4 regions of the Streptomyces sp. NBC_00690 genome follow, and region 1 is predicted to be linked to each of the others. Evidence: riboswitches for the same ligand, from Rfam matches in the RefSeq annotation. Region 1 holds a riboswitch; each other region holds the start of a gene.
What was found. A riboswitch is a leader RNA that binds a small molecule or an ion and turns the genes downstream of it on or off. The one in region 1 is predicted to bind cobalamin.
Positions count from the first base shown of each region.

Region 1 (3,203 bases):
ACGGTCAGATGTGCACCGGGAGTCCGTACGGTGAGCGTGCGGATCAGTTCGTCCACCCGCGTCAGAGCCGCAGCGCTGGCGGCCCGTACGTCGACACGGATCGTGGCCAGATCGGGGACCGTGTTGCCAGAGGTGCCCGCGGAGACGAGGGTCGGGGTGATGGTGGTGGCCTCCGGGCCGTGCGGTCGGCCCTCGCGCATCAGCGCGTCCAGTTCGGCGAGTGCAAGGATCTGGTGGGCGGCCTCGATCGCCGCATTGATTCCCTTCTCCGGCTGGAGACCGGAGTGCGCGGCTCTGCCCCGCACGGCGATGTCGTACCGGGACACGCCCTTGCGCACGGTCTTCAACGCCCCGCCGTCGGCGGACGCCTCCAGGACGAGGGCCGCCGCACACCCCTGCGCCGATTCCAGGATCAACTCCCGCGAGGTGCGGGAGCCGACCTCCTCGTCCCCCGTGATCAGGATGCAGATGCCGTCGAGGGAATCGAGACTCCCCACCGCGTGGAACATCTGCACCAGTCCCGCCTTCATATCGAAGACACCGGGTCCACGAGCGATGCCGTCCTCGACGGACCAGGGATGGATGGACAACGAGCCGATCGGCCATACGGTGTCGTGGTGCCCGACCAGGAGCACCCGGGGGACGCCGAAGGTCCAGCGCAGATGGGTCACCCCGCCGATCACCAGGGTTTCGGGAGCCGTGTCCAGCCATCGGCTGCCCTGCGCCGCGACCGTCGTCGCACTGCGGGCCACGGCCTGATGGTCGGCCGAGAAGGATTCGCACAGGACGAGCTCTTCCAACTCGGTCAGCATGCGGTTGAGATCCACGGGGTCCCTTCGTTGAATGCAGGAGGACTGAGCCCGTCGACCCGATCTGGCGCCCCCGGCCCACTGCCGTCGATGCGGGCCTTCGGCGCGGCGGACGGGGCGGTTCGTGGGCCGCCACGACAGCTGCGGTACTCGCTCATGGACACCCCCGATCGGGTCGAACTCCGGTAAAGCGTAAGTTCGTTGGGAATCATGCCAAGAACGGCGACAGCAGGCTACGATGCGTGGGCTCCGGTCCCACCGGTGTGACAACTCAATGCGCGTACGACTGGGGAAAGCCGGTGTGATTCCGGCGCTGACCTGCAACCGTGATCGGCAATGGGCTGCCGTGAGCCGGAACGCCCGTCGTGACGCGCGTGCACTGCTTCCCACCGCCATGGTCTGCGGCGCGAAGCCCTGAGTCCGGTGCACGGCAGCGTCCGTCCATGGGGCGGTGCGTGGGCCGTTGCTCGGTTCTCAGGGGGTCGCGCGGTTGGCCTCCATCGGAAAGGCACCCTCGTGCGCCAGACGCTCGCCCTCCGCGTTGCGACCCTCACCGCCGTGCTCGGCCTCACTCTCACCGCCGCACCTCTCGCCCATGCGACGCCCGCGCCCACCACCGTCCCCACGAATGCGCCGGTCTTCGTGAAGCTCACGGTGCAAGGACCGGAAGGTCGCCTCTTCAAGGGCCTCATCAGAACGAAGGGGCACGACGTCACCACCGCGACGGGTGGTACTCACCGCTGTGACGGCACCAACGGCGGTCAGTACCCGACCGCCGTACCCACCCCGACCGCAGCACTCGACGATGCGGCCCGCAAGCGCCACTTCACCTGGGACGGCACCTGGTACTCGTCCTTCGACGACTTCTCCGTGGACACCATCAAGGGAGTCAGCGGTGGGGCGTCCGCGTACTGGAACATATCGGTGAACGGCGTACCCACACCGGTCGGTGGCTGCCAGTTCCGCATCAGGACCGGTGACCACGTCGCCTTCACCTGGACCGCCTTCTAGGCCACATCAGGCAACGTTCGCCCTGTTGGGTACTGCGCCTCGACGTCGACCTCACCCGGCTCGACGTCGAGGCGGCATGACAGCGGACGCCCCGCATCACACGGGCGGTATCGGCCCTTGTCCCAGGGACAGTTGCAGCAACCGATCTGCGTGCACCGCCCGGAACGAGGTCATGAAACCTGTGTCGCCTTCTTGAAGACTTCGAACACGGCCAGATAGTTCTTGCCGCCGTAGCCGTCGGCGATCGCTTGCTCGGCGATCTCCTTCATCAGCCGCGGCTGGTCGGAGTGAACGCCCTGCTCCACACAGGTACGGGTGATGTGCTCCAGTGCATTGAGATTCATCTCCATGGTGCCGACGTCGCCTGGGTAGTTGCCCTTGTCCAGATCGGGAGCCTGCTCGGTAAGAGTTGAGTCCACCACCGAGGGCATGAACCAGTTGAGTGCGAGATCGGCGAAGGTGGCCGCTGAGACGTTCGCCGATCCGACCAGCGCCGTGGCGTGCAGAAAGCCGTTGATGGTCGCGTACATCAGGTCGAGCAGTGCAGCGTTGTAGAGCACTGCCAAGCTGGGGTCGGAGCCGAGGTATCGAGGGTTGCCCATGCTCGCCAGCGTCGCCCGATGCTCGTCGAAGACATCCTGTGGACCGCTGTAGAGGAAGACGGACTCGGGGTGTCCGACGAGCGGCGGTGGCACCATGATCGCGCCGTCCAGGTAGGCGGCACCTCGCGAGGTTGCCCAGGTGACCGCTGCGTGCGCCTCGTTGGGGGTACCGGAGTTGAGGTTCACCAGTACGCGCCCCTCCAAGGCATCATCAGCCGATTCGAGAACCGCGTACATGGTTGTGTAGTCCTTGAGACACAGGATCGTGACAGGGCTCGCGGACACTGCATCGGCGACGGTCCTCGCGCGGCGGGCGCCCTTGGCGACGAGGCTGTCGGCTTTCTCCGGGGTGCGGTTCCAGACGGTCGTGGCGTGGCCGTGGTCTCCCAGTGTCTCCGCAAGGGCCAGGCCCATCGGGCCGAGGCCGAGGACGGTAACGGGTGCGTGCTGAGGGCTTGTTGATTGCTGATTCGTCATGCGGAATAGACTGCTGTCTCACATCGATGTGAGAGTCAACTGAACGTGGTGGTCATCACATGCGCATGGGGGAGTTCTCCCGGCGGACCGGGGTCAGCCAGCGCCTGGTGCGCTACTACGAGGAGCAGGGGCTGCTCAAGCCGTCGCGGCGGCCCAGCGGATATCGCGAGTTCACGGAAGAGGACGTGGCCACCGTCCGGGGCATCCGCATGCTGCTCGGCGCCGGTCTCAACACCGCGACGATCGCCGAACTGATGCCCTGCATGGTCGACGACGGGCAGACCCTGGCACCGGCCTGTTCCGG
Region 1 is NZ_CP109009.1:1,338,014-1,341,216, reverse strand. Features, by position in the region: gene OID54_RS05925 (M20 family metallopeptidase) at 1-812, opposite strand, end outside; cobalamin riboswitch at 1,043-1,191, shown strand; gene OID54_RS05920 (DUF4430 domain-containing protein) at 1,326-1,820, shown strand; gene OID54_RS05915 (NAD(P)-dependent oxidoreductase) at 1,991-2,899, opposite strand; gene OID54_RS05910 (MerR family transcriptional regulator) at 2,959-3,203, shown strand, end outside.

Region 2 (3,203 bases), 1.1 Mb from region 1:
GGCTTCGAGGTCGTTGACTTCGTCGCGGAGGGCGAGGGCGACTTGGCGGGCGGTGTCGCCGAGGGGTTGGTCGTCGCGGACGAAGGACCAGGCGAGCATGGTGACCGGGCCGGTGAGCATTCCCTTGACGGGTCGTTCGGTCAGGGACTGGGCGTAGGAGGTCCAGCGGACCGTCATCGGTGCGGGGCGGGAGATGTCTCCGGCCAGGACGGGCGGCCGGACGTAGCGGGTGCCGTAGGACTGGACCCAGCCGTGTTGGGTGGCGAGGTAGCCGGTGAGCTGCTCGGCGAAGTACTGGACCATGTCGTTGCGTTCGGCCTCGCCGTGGACGAGGACGTCGATGCCGGCCTTCTCCTGGAAGGCGAGGACGTCACGGATCTCGTCTTTGATGCGCTCTTCGTAGCCGGCGGTGTCGATGCGCCCGGCGCGAAGATCGGCACGGGCGGTGCGCAGTTCGTTGGTCTGGGGGAACGATCCGATGGTGGTGGTCGGCAGCAGGGGCAGCTGAAGGTGTGCGCGCTGCGCGATGGTTCGTTCGGCGTAGGGCTGGGAGCGGCGGCCGTCGGTGTCGGTGATGGCGGCGGTACGGGCGCGGACGGCGGGGCTGTGGGTGAGGGCGGAGTTGGTGCGGGAGGCGAGATCGGCCCGGTTGGCGGCGAGTTCGGCCGTGATGGCGTCGGTGCCCTGGGCGAGTCCCTTGGCGAGGGTGACGATCTCGGTGGTCTTCTGTCGGGCGAAGGCGAGCCAGCGGACGATCTGTGGGTCGATGTCACCTTCCGCGTCGGCGTCCAGCGGGACGTGGAGCAGGGAGCAGGAGGCTGCCACGTCGACGTGGTCCGCGAGGCCGAGGAGGGTGCCGAGGGTGGCGAGGGACTTCTCGTAGTCGTTGATCCAGATGTTGCGGCCGTTGACCACTCCGGCGACCAGGCGCTTGCCGCGGAGTCCGCCGGCGGCGGCGAGGTCGTCGAGGTTGCCTGCGGCCCGCTCGGTGAAGTCGAGTGCGAGGCCGTCGACGGGCGCCTTGGCGAGGACGGAGAGCGCCTGCCCGAGGCGGTCGAAGTAGGAGGCGACCAGCAGCTTGGGCCGGTCGGTGAGTGCGCCGAGATCACGGTAGGCGCGGGCGGCGGCGTTCAGGTCAGCCGGGGTGCGGTCCTGGACGAGGGCGGGTTCGTCGAGTTGCACCCATTCCGCGCCGGCCGCACGCAGGTCGGCGAGGACCTCCGCATAGACGGGCAACAGCCGATCCAGCAGGGTCAGCGGTTCGAAGTCGGTGGCGACCCCGGGCGCGGGCTTGGCCAGGAGGAGGTAGGTGATGGGTCCGACGAGGACCGGCCGGGCGTTGAGGCCGAGTGACTGGGCTTCCTTCAGCTCGGCCACCTGCTTGGTGGAGTCGGCCGTGAAGACGGTGTCGGGGCCGAGTTCGGGGACCAGGTAGTGGTAGTTGGTGTCGAACCACTTGGTCATTTCCAGTGGTGCAACGTCCTGGGTGCCGCGTGCCATGGCGAAGTAGCCGTCGAGTGGGTCCGCCGTGACGGCGTCCCGGTGGCGGGCGGGGACCGCACCGACCATGACGCTGGTGTCCAGCACATGGTCGTAGTAGGAGAAGTCGCCGGTCGGTACTTCGTGGACGCCGGCGTCGGACAATTGCTGCCAGTTCGCCCGACGAAGACCAGCCGCCGTTTCCTGGAGGGCGTCGGCGGTGACGCGGCCCTTCCAGTAGCCCTCGATGGCCTTCTTCAGTTCCCGATTGGGCCCCTGGCGGGGGTAGCCGTACACGGTGGCTCGTGCTGCCGCGGCTGCGGACTGCGCTGTCACAGAACTCTCCTTCGCGAGATGTCTCCTGCAATCCCGGGACGGGATGAGAACGCGAAGGGGTGACAGACCCGGCGGACCAAAGGTGCGCACTGCGCGCGGTGGTCCACCTGATACGCACTCCCCTCAGACTATGTCTGAGGGTGCCCACAACCCGCCCACGAGGTCACCGGGATACCGCGTACGAGTGGGTCGTACGCGGACAGCGGGCAGGTCTTCGGACTCGTGGGCACGCCTACCGGTCTCCCGGCGGGCACCTATTGGCCGTCGCTTCCCAGAACCGTTGCCCGGATCCAGTGCGTATGACGGCGGTCGTTCCCACTCACCGCTGCGGGGCAGTCCCGGATTCCCACCGGGTTCCCTCTTACGACGCGCCTACCTGGAGGGCAGAGCGAACCAGCTGCACCCGCCACCTTAGAGGGATCAGTCGGCGTCGGACAGTAGCGCCCACATTCCGGACGGTGATATGAGACACGGATGGAGCAGGGTGGAAACGGCCCGACCTGCCCGGAGCCGTGCGCCAGCTCGCTTCCCCCGCGGTTTCCCGCGATGGCCACCGCCACCCGAGCAACAAGTCGACCGGATGGACCAACCGAAGGGGTCCCGTCGGATGAACTCTTCACCGAGTCCACCGCTTGGCCCTGGAATCGCGAGGAGGCCGGCGACGAGATCGATCGCCCGCTTCGACAGCGCGGGGCGGAACTGTTGGACGACATCCTGAGGGCGCTGGGCAAGCTGATTTCTTGTCCCAGATTCATCAACTCTCGCCGATTTCCCCTGGCGTGGCGGCCGGAACGATTGACGCAGGCTCCAGGTCCGAGAGGCGAATCACCATCGCCTATGGGAAAATGGGCGCAGGAGGTTGCGATGATTCCATCGCGAGTGAACTGAACTCCCTCACCGCGAGGCTTCCCTGTCCAGTCAATGGTGGTGGGAACGATCGCGTCTCCATCGTCTGCACGATCTTCCCTTGCGCCCCGTCTTCGTTCGAGACGGGAGGACTCATATGTCTCTGTTCACCGGCGCCTACGCGAACCCGCTGGCATCGACCGCCCAACCGGCGATGCAGTCCGTCCTGAATGCCACTCGACAGACGCTGTCACTCGCGGGGGCTCCCAACGTCAACAATATGGCCCTGATCGTTGTTGCGCTCACAGGATTCCAGGGCACACTCGATCATCCCTGGGCGGCCCTCCGAGAGCAGGAGGAGCACTACTCGGGCAGCCTGCTGAAGATCGCCGCGATGTATGCGGCATTCGACCTGCGGGCGAGTGCCGACCAAGTGGCATCCTCCGGAGGCGGTTTGACCACCTGGCCCCAGATCGACGCAGCGCTCAAAGCGCAGTTCAATCCGGAAATCACTGCCCACACGCCTTCGCTGATCAACGGCT
Region 2 is NZ_CP109009.1:230,288-233,490, forward strand. Features, by position in the region: gene metE (5-methyltetrahydropteroyltriglutamate--homocysteine S-methyltransferase) at 1-1,815, opposite strand, end outside; cobalamin riboswitch at 2,004-2,228, opposite strand; gene OID54_RS01130 (hypothetical protein) at 2,819-3,203, shown strand, end outside.
Region 2: another riboswitch for cobalamin. It lies ahead of metE (5-methyltetrahydropteroyltriglutamate--homocysteine S-methyltransferase); the one in region 1 lies ahead of OID54_RS05920 (DUF4430 domain-containing protein).

Region 3 (3,203 bases), 850 kb from region 1:
GTCGGTCCGCCGTAGGTTGATCTCCGCGGGGCTTCCCGCCCCCTCGCAGATCACGGCGTCATGGGTGGCCCGCAACTCCTCCAGGCACTCCACGACGGTGGCCAGCAGGGTCTGCTGTCGGCCGCCGTGGTAGCCGCGGGCGCTCATCTCACCGACCGGTCTGCCCATCAGCACGACCTGGCTGGACCGGTCGCTGCCGGGTTTGAGGAGCACCGGGTTCATCAGTGCGCTGGGCTCGACGCGGGCGGCCTGCGCCTGCATCGCTTGGGCCCGGCCGATCTCCGCGCCCTGTCGGGTGACGAAGGAGTTCAGGGACATGTTCTGGCCCTTGAACGGAGCGACCTTCACCCCCTGCCGCACCAGCCAGCGGCAGATGCCCGCCGTGACCACACTCTTGCCCGCGTCCGACGTGGTGCCGGCGATCAGCAGGCCACCGCCGCGCCCTCGGCTCGTCATCAGGTCTCCCCGTCTTCTCGTCGCCCGCGCCGCGGTGTCGCCGCCCGTTGGAACAGCGAGTGCGCCATCACGCCCACACCGAGCGCCAACACTCCGACCCGTCGTGACAGCCGTACCGCACGCTCGATGTCGGCCAACTCCACCTGCCGGCCCGCCGAGTGCAGGACCGGTCGGTGCTCGATCCGTCCGGCGTAGGAGAGCGTTCCGCCGAGTTGTACTCCCAGCGCACCGGCGAACGCGGCTTCTACGGGTCCCGCGTTGGGGCTGGGGTGCCGATGGGCGTCGGCCCGCCAGGCCGCGAGCGCCCGGGGGGCGCTCTCGCCCGTGACAGCGGCGAGAGCGGCCGTCAGCCGTGCTCCGGGCCAGCCGGCGACATCGTCGAGCCGGGCCGAGGCCCAGCCGAACCGTCGGTGCCGGGGCGACCGGTGCCCCACCATCGCGTCCAGGGTGTTCACCGCGCGGAACGCGACCAGTCCGGGCACGCCCGCGACCGCGCCCCACACCAGGGCCCCCACGACCGCGTCCGAGGTGTTCTCGGCGACGGACTCGACGACCGCCCGGGCGATCTGCTGCTCGTCCAGGTACTGGGGGTCACGTCCGCACAGATGTGGCAGCCGGGCCCGGGCCCGCTCGATGTCACCGGCCGCGAGCGCGGCACCGACGGCACGCGCTTCCCGGCCCAGTGATGTCCCTCCGACCACGGTCCAGGTGGCGGTCGCGGTCAGTGCGATGCGGAGCAGCGGACTGCGACGGGTGGCATGGGACGCCAGGGCGGCGGTCGCGGTGGCCCCACCGACGCAGAGCGTCGTGTACAGGGCTCCCCAGCCGCGGTGGTCACGCCACAGGGCCTTCTCGACGGCGCCGGCGGCCCGTCCGAAGAGGGCGACGGGATGCCCTCGGCGCGGGTCGCCGAGCAGTAGATCAGCCAGGAGTCCGGCAGCCGCCCCGTACGCGAAGACACGATCGGTACGCATGGGTTCAGACCGGTGTTCCGCCTCGGAGGGCCCTTGGTGCCGGCCCATGGGACATCCGTGCTCCCTGCCGGGCCGCGGTCGCCGGGGGTGCACCGCGCAGCAAGTGGGTGCCGTCGATCAGGGCAGGGGCTGGACCGTAGCCGGGCATGGCGATATGTCCTCACTCAGGGTGTCCGCGCCCTGGTTCGACGTGATCGACGCGAGAGTTCCTGGCTCCCGGGGAGGATCTCCCCGGTCACAGTGGCGGGACCGCGCCGGATTCGCACCGGCTTCCTCTGCTGCTGTCGTTGTTGGCCCCGGCAGTCCACCACGCCCCGAGAACAGCCGTCAACCTGCCGTTGACCTGCGACGGTGCAGTGTGCCGAGCCACACATCGCCCCTGCTTCCCGAGGGACCCTCAGGGCACGCAGAAGCCGGACCGCAGATCCCGAGAGATCGACGGCCCGGCTGTGAAACGACTGCTGTGCGGTGAGGTGCGGCCTCAGGTGACGATCAGATAGATCCCGTAGCTGATGGCCGCGGTGCAGAGGGCGAAGCAGGTGTAGGCGCCTATCCGGGGAAGGGCAACCGAGCCGGTGCCGGAGGCGGTCGCAGCCCCCTGCTTGCTCAGACCGATGATGCCCAGGGTGAACAGGCCCACCAGCGCAATGGTGGCGACGAGACTCACGCCGAAGACGGAGCCGAGGGCTACCCAGTCGATTTTCATGGTCTTCAGTCCTTACACCGCGGCCGGGCTGGCGGGGCCGGCTTCGGGGGTCGCGGCATTGCGGGCCGGGATGGTCGTCTTGAGGTCGTCCAGGGAGTTGTTCATCGCCGTGCCGGCAGGCGGCGGGGTGACGGCCGCGATGGCCGTGGTGACCACGCCCGCGGGCTCGCCTTCCTCGGACGTGTCGTTGACGTTGGTGTGGTCGACGACCTGGCGGCGGGAGATGAACCAGATGGCGGCGGACGAGGCGACCAGGAAGGTGGCGACCACCGCCACGCCCCAGTCGCCCTGCTTGGTCACGTACTCGGAACCGGCGGCCACCAGACCGGCGGCCGGCAGGGTCAGACCCCAGGCCACGAACATCCGGGTGGCGGTCGACCAGCGGACCACCCCGCCCTTGCGGCCCAGACCGGCACCCATCACCGCGCCGGAGCACGAGTGGGTGGTGGAGAGGGAGAAGCCGAGGTTCGACGAGGCGAGGATGACGCTGGCCGCACTGGTCTGGGCGGCGAAGCCCTGCTGCGGCTGGAGGTCGGTCAGGCCCTTGCCCATGGTGCGGATGATGCGCCAGCCACCGAGGTAGGTGCCGAGGGCGATGGCGATGCCCGCGGAGGCGATGACCCACATGGGGGGGTTGGAGCCGGGGACGAGCACTCCACCGGCGACGAGCGCGAGGGTGATGACACCCATGGTCTTCTGGGCGTCATTGGTGCCGTGGGCCAGGGACACGAGGCCGGCCGAGGCTATCTGGCCGGCGCGGTAGCCCTTGGCGGTGGACTTCGGGTCGGTGTTCCGGCCGAGGCGGTACGTCAGCCGGGACGCGAGGTAGGCGGCGAAACCGGCGACCAGCGGGGCTGCGATCGCAGGGATGAGCACCTTGGTGACCACGGTGCCGCCGTTGACTCCGCTGACACCGACCGACGCGATGGTCGCACCGATCAGACCGCCCATGAGGGCGTGCGAGGAGCTGGACGGCAGACCGATGAGCCAGGTCAACAGATTCCAGAGGATGGCGCCGACGAGCGCCGCGAAGATCACTTCGGGGGTGATGCCTGACTCGTTGACGA
Region 3 is NZ_CP109009.1:2,189,507-2,192,709, reverse strand. Features, by position in the region: gene OID54_RS09715 (cobyric acid synthase) at 1-456, opposite strand, end outside; gene OID54_RS09710 (cobalamin biosynthesis protein) at 456-1,430, opposite strand; cobalamin riboswitch at 1,614-1,755, opposite strand; gene OID54_RS09705 (hypothetical protein) at 1,912-2,136, opposite strand; gene OID54_RS09700 (inorganic phosphate transporter) at 2,149-3,203, opposite strand, start outside.
Region 3: another riboswitch for cobalamin. It lies ahead of OID54_RS09710 (cobalamin biosynthesis protein); the one in region 1 lies ahead of OID54_RS05920 (DUF4430 domain-containing protein).

Region 4 (3,203 bases), 5.9 Mb from region 1:
ACTTCCGGTCCCCGGGTGAGGATCGCGGCCGACGGCAGACGAGCTCCCTCCCCCGCCTGTGCACGGCAGGAGACCGCGGCGGCTTCCGGCCATCGCCCGGCACCAAGCCCGGCCGGACGGGGTCCTCATCGCTCGACTACAGGGCAGCGCAGGCCAATTGCCTGAGACCGGGCAGCCCAGGTGGCTACACCGCTTGACGGAAGCTGCGCCTTCTGGAACGCGAGCTCTTCGGCGGCCAAGCGGGTTGAGATAGCGCCCTTGGTGAGGAAGGGTCTGTGGTCATGGAGTACTTCTGCTACCACCGAGACCGGCTGAACTCCCTGGCGCTACGCGAGGAATTGCTGGAGGAGCACTGGTCCTACATGGACCGGTACGCAAAGGATCTGATCGCTCGCGGTCCGACCTTCGCCGATGATGATGAAACGCCCACGGGAAGCGTGCACATCGTCGATCTGCCCGATCCCGCGGCTGCCCGTGCGTTCGCCTTCGACGAACCCAACTACCAGGCCGGTGTGTACCGGGACGTGCTACTGCGCCGGTGGCGCAATGTGCTGGGGCGCACCATGTGGGATTTTCCCGGTGGCCAAAGCGGTGGCAATCGGTACCTGGTGCTGGGCCTCGGCGAGGGCCTGGCCGCAGACCTCGCCCTGCCGACCGAACAGGACGAGCTGATCGCGTACGGGCCGCTGCTGTCCGACGACGGCGACACCTGGCTGGGTACGGCGGTGCTGCTCAGCGCCCCAGATCCGGATACGGCACGCGCCACCCTGACTGCGGACCGGTACGCGGACATTGAGGTCCACGCCTGGGAGTTCGGCGGGCGTCGATGAGTCACGCAGGCACCGGGCTCACGGTCGTCGAGGACGTCCGCCCGGGCAATCTTTTGCCGCCGGAGGCCGGCTGGCGGATCGCGCGAGGGATCGCGGCGCCGGACGGTGCGGTCGGGAAAGCGCTCGACACCACGTGGTGGCGCCGCCTTGCAGATGCTGACGGCGAGTTCCTGGTGGCAGTCCTCGGACATCGGATCGGCGGCAACGACTCCTCGTGGACCACGCGCTACACCGGGGGCGGTGTGCCGGGGCTGACCGGCGACCCCTGGTTCGTGGCGCTCTCCCTCGACGGGTAGGTGCTCCTGGCGGAAGAGCCCAGCACGGACGGGCCTCGGGTGACGGCCCGCGTCCTCGCCGGGCTGCTGCACGACCGCGACACGGCATGCGCGGCGGTCACCAATCCGGCGATCCCGGTCCCCGTCCTGCATCGCATCCTGGCCACCGCCGGGGCAGCCGTGGCGGCCCGGAGCTGATCACCACCAGCCCACCGGGCAACCATGGCGGTCCGACCCAGAGCTCCGGCGGACCCCTTCCCCGGCGAATGGCGTTGGCCCACAGCAGAGCTCTCGCCCGGCCTGGAAGCGCGGGATGGTGCCATCGCGCAGATGCGTTCCGGTATCCGCGCGCCGCTCTGACCGGGAAGGCCGACAGCCGCCCCGGCCACCTTCGGGTTGGTGGATTGCACCATTCGACCCGGTCTTCGCCGTGTGACCTGCGCTTCAACTGCGGCCCAGACATACGATCCGGCCGCGCGGTCTGTCATGATGACGCCGAAAGGCGACGGCGGATCGAGGAAACCGGTGTGAATCCGGTGCGGTCCCGCCACTGTGATCGGCGAGCGAACCCCAAACAGACCACTGCCCCTACGCGGGTGGGAAGGCTGGGGCGAGCCTTGACCCGAGAGCCAGGAGACTCACGCGGTCGCCTCCTCGACAGAGCTGGGGCGGATCTCCCCAGAGGGGAGGGTGAGTCGGGATGCCCGAAGGGCAACGTTCCGGGGCTCCGGTGCCGTGCCGGGTCGTCGTGTGCCGGGACTGCTGCTGCGGCAGCGCGAAAGTGACCGGTATCGATCACGCAGCGCAGGTCGCCGCGCTGAGCCGGGACCTACCGGTACGGATCTCCGAGTGTCTGGACGTCTGCGACCAGGCGAATGTGGTCGTCGTCCAGCCCTCGGCTGCGGGACGCGCCGCCGGTGCCCGACCTGTCTGGCTCGGCCTCGTCAACGACCCCGCCGCAACCGACGACATCGTCGACTGGGTACGCGCGGGCGGCCCCGGAGAGGCCCCGCTGCCGGAGATCCTCGGCCTGTACGCCTTCACCCCGCCACGGCGGGTCCGTGACGCGTCGTCCGGCGACCCTCGCTGAACCCTTCCAACCGACCGCGGCGCACGGGCGTCCGCGGTGAGAGGACCGACCACATCATGGCGAAACGCTCCCTGTCCCTGCTGGCCGCTGCCGCTTTCCTGGTGGCGGGCTGTGGTGGTGGCACATCGACCGACCGGGACGATCCCGCCGCCTCGGGATCCTCGCCTGAGGGCTTCCCCGTCACCGTGACCAACTGCGGGGTGAAGACGACGTACGAGCGTCCGCCGCGGCGCGCGGTGACGCTGAACCAGCACGCCACCGAAGTGCTGCTCGCGCTCGGTCTGGAGAAGTCGATGGCGGGCACCGCCTATCTCGACGACAAGATCCTCCCCGAGTACCAGGACGCCTACGGGGGGATCAAAGTGCTCTCGAAGGAGTACCCGTCCTTCGAGGTGCTGCTCAACGCCGAACCGGACTTCGCCTACGCCGGGTTCGCGAGCACCTTCGACGAGAAGGAGGGCCGCAGCCGGGCCGCTCTCGCCAAAGCGGGCATCGACTCCTATCTGAATGTGGAGGAGTGCCCGACGGGACCGGTGACGATGGCGATGATCGGCGAGGAACTACGCGGCATCGGGAAGATATTCGGGGTTCCGGAGCGTGCGGAACGCGAGGTGAAGAAGGCCGAGGCGGCGCTCGGTGCGGTCGACAAGAAACTCGGCGGCGTCGATGCGCTCAAGGTGTTCGTGTACGACAGCGGGGACAAGACGGCGTTCACCGCGGGCGGCGCGGGCGTCGGCAACGAGATGATCAAAGAGGCGGGCGGGACGAACATCTTCGCCGATCTGGACAAGCAGTTCGGTGATGTCTCGTTCGAGCAGGTCGCCGAACGGGCCCCCGAGGTCGTCGTGATCTATGACTACGGGGACCAACCCCTCGCGGCCAAGAAGAAGTTCCTGTTGTCGCACCCGGCGCTCCAGGACGTGCCCGCCATCAAGAACAAGCGGTTCGCGGTGCTCCCGTTGTCCTCGACCGTGCTCGGGGTGCGAGTACCGGCGGGTGTGGAGTCGT
Region 4 is NZ_CP109009.1:7,275,926-7,279,128, reverse strand. Features, by position in the region: gene OID54_RS31730 (YciI family protein) at 282-830, shown strand; gene OID54_RS31725 (hypothetical protein) at 827-1,126, shown strand; gene OID54_RS31720 (hypothetical protein) at 1,166-1,303, shown strand; cobalamin riboswitch at 1,563-1,765, shown strand; gene OID54_RS31715 (hypothetical protein) at 1,806-2,195, shown strand; gene OID54_RS31710 (ABC transporter substrate-binding protein) at 2,252-3,203, shown strand, end outside.
Region 4: another riboswitch for cobalamin. It lies ahead of OID54_RS31715 (hypothetical protein); the one in region 1 lies ahead of OID54_RS05920 (DUF4430 domain-containing protein).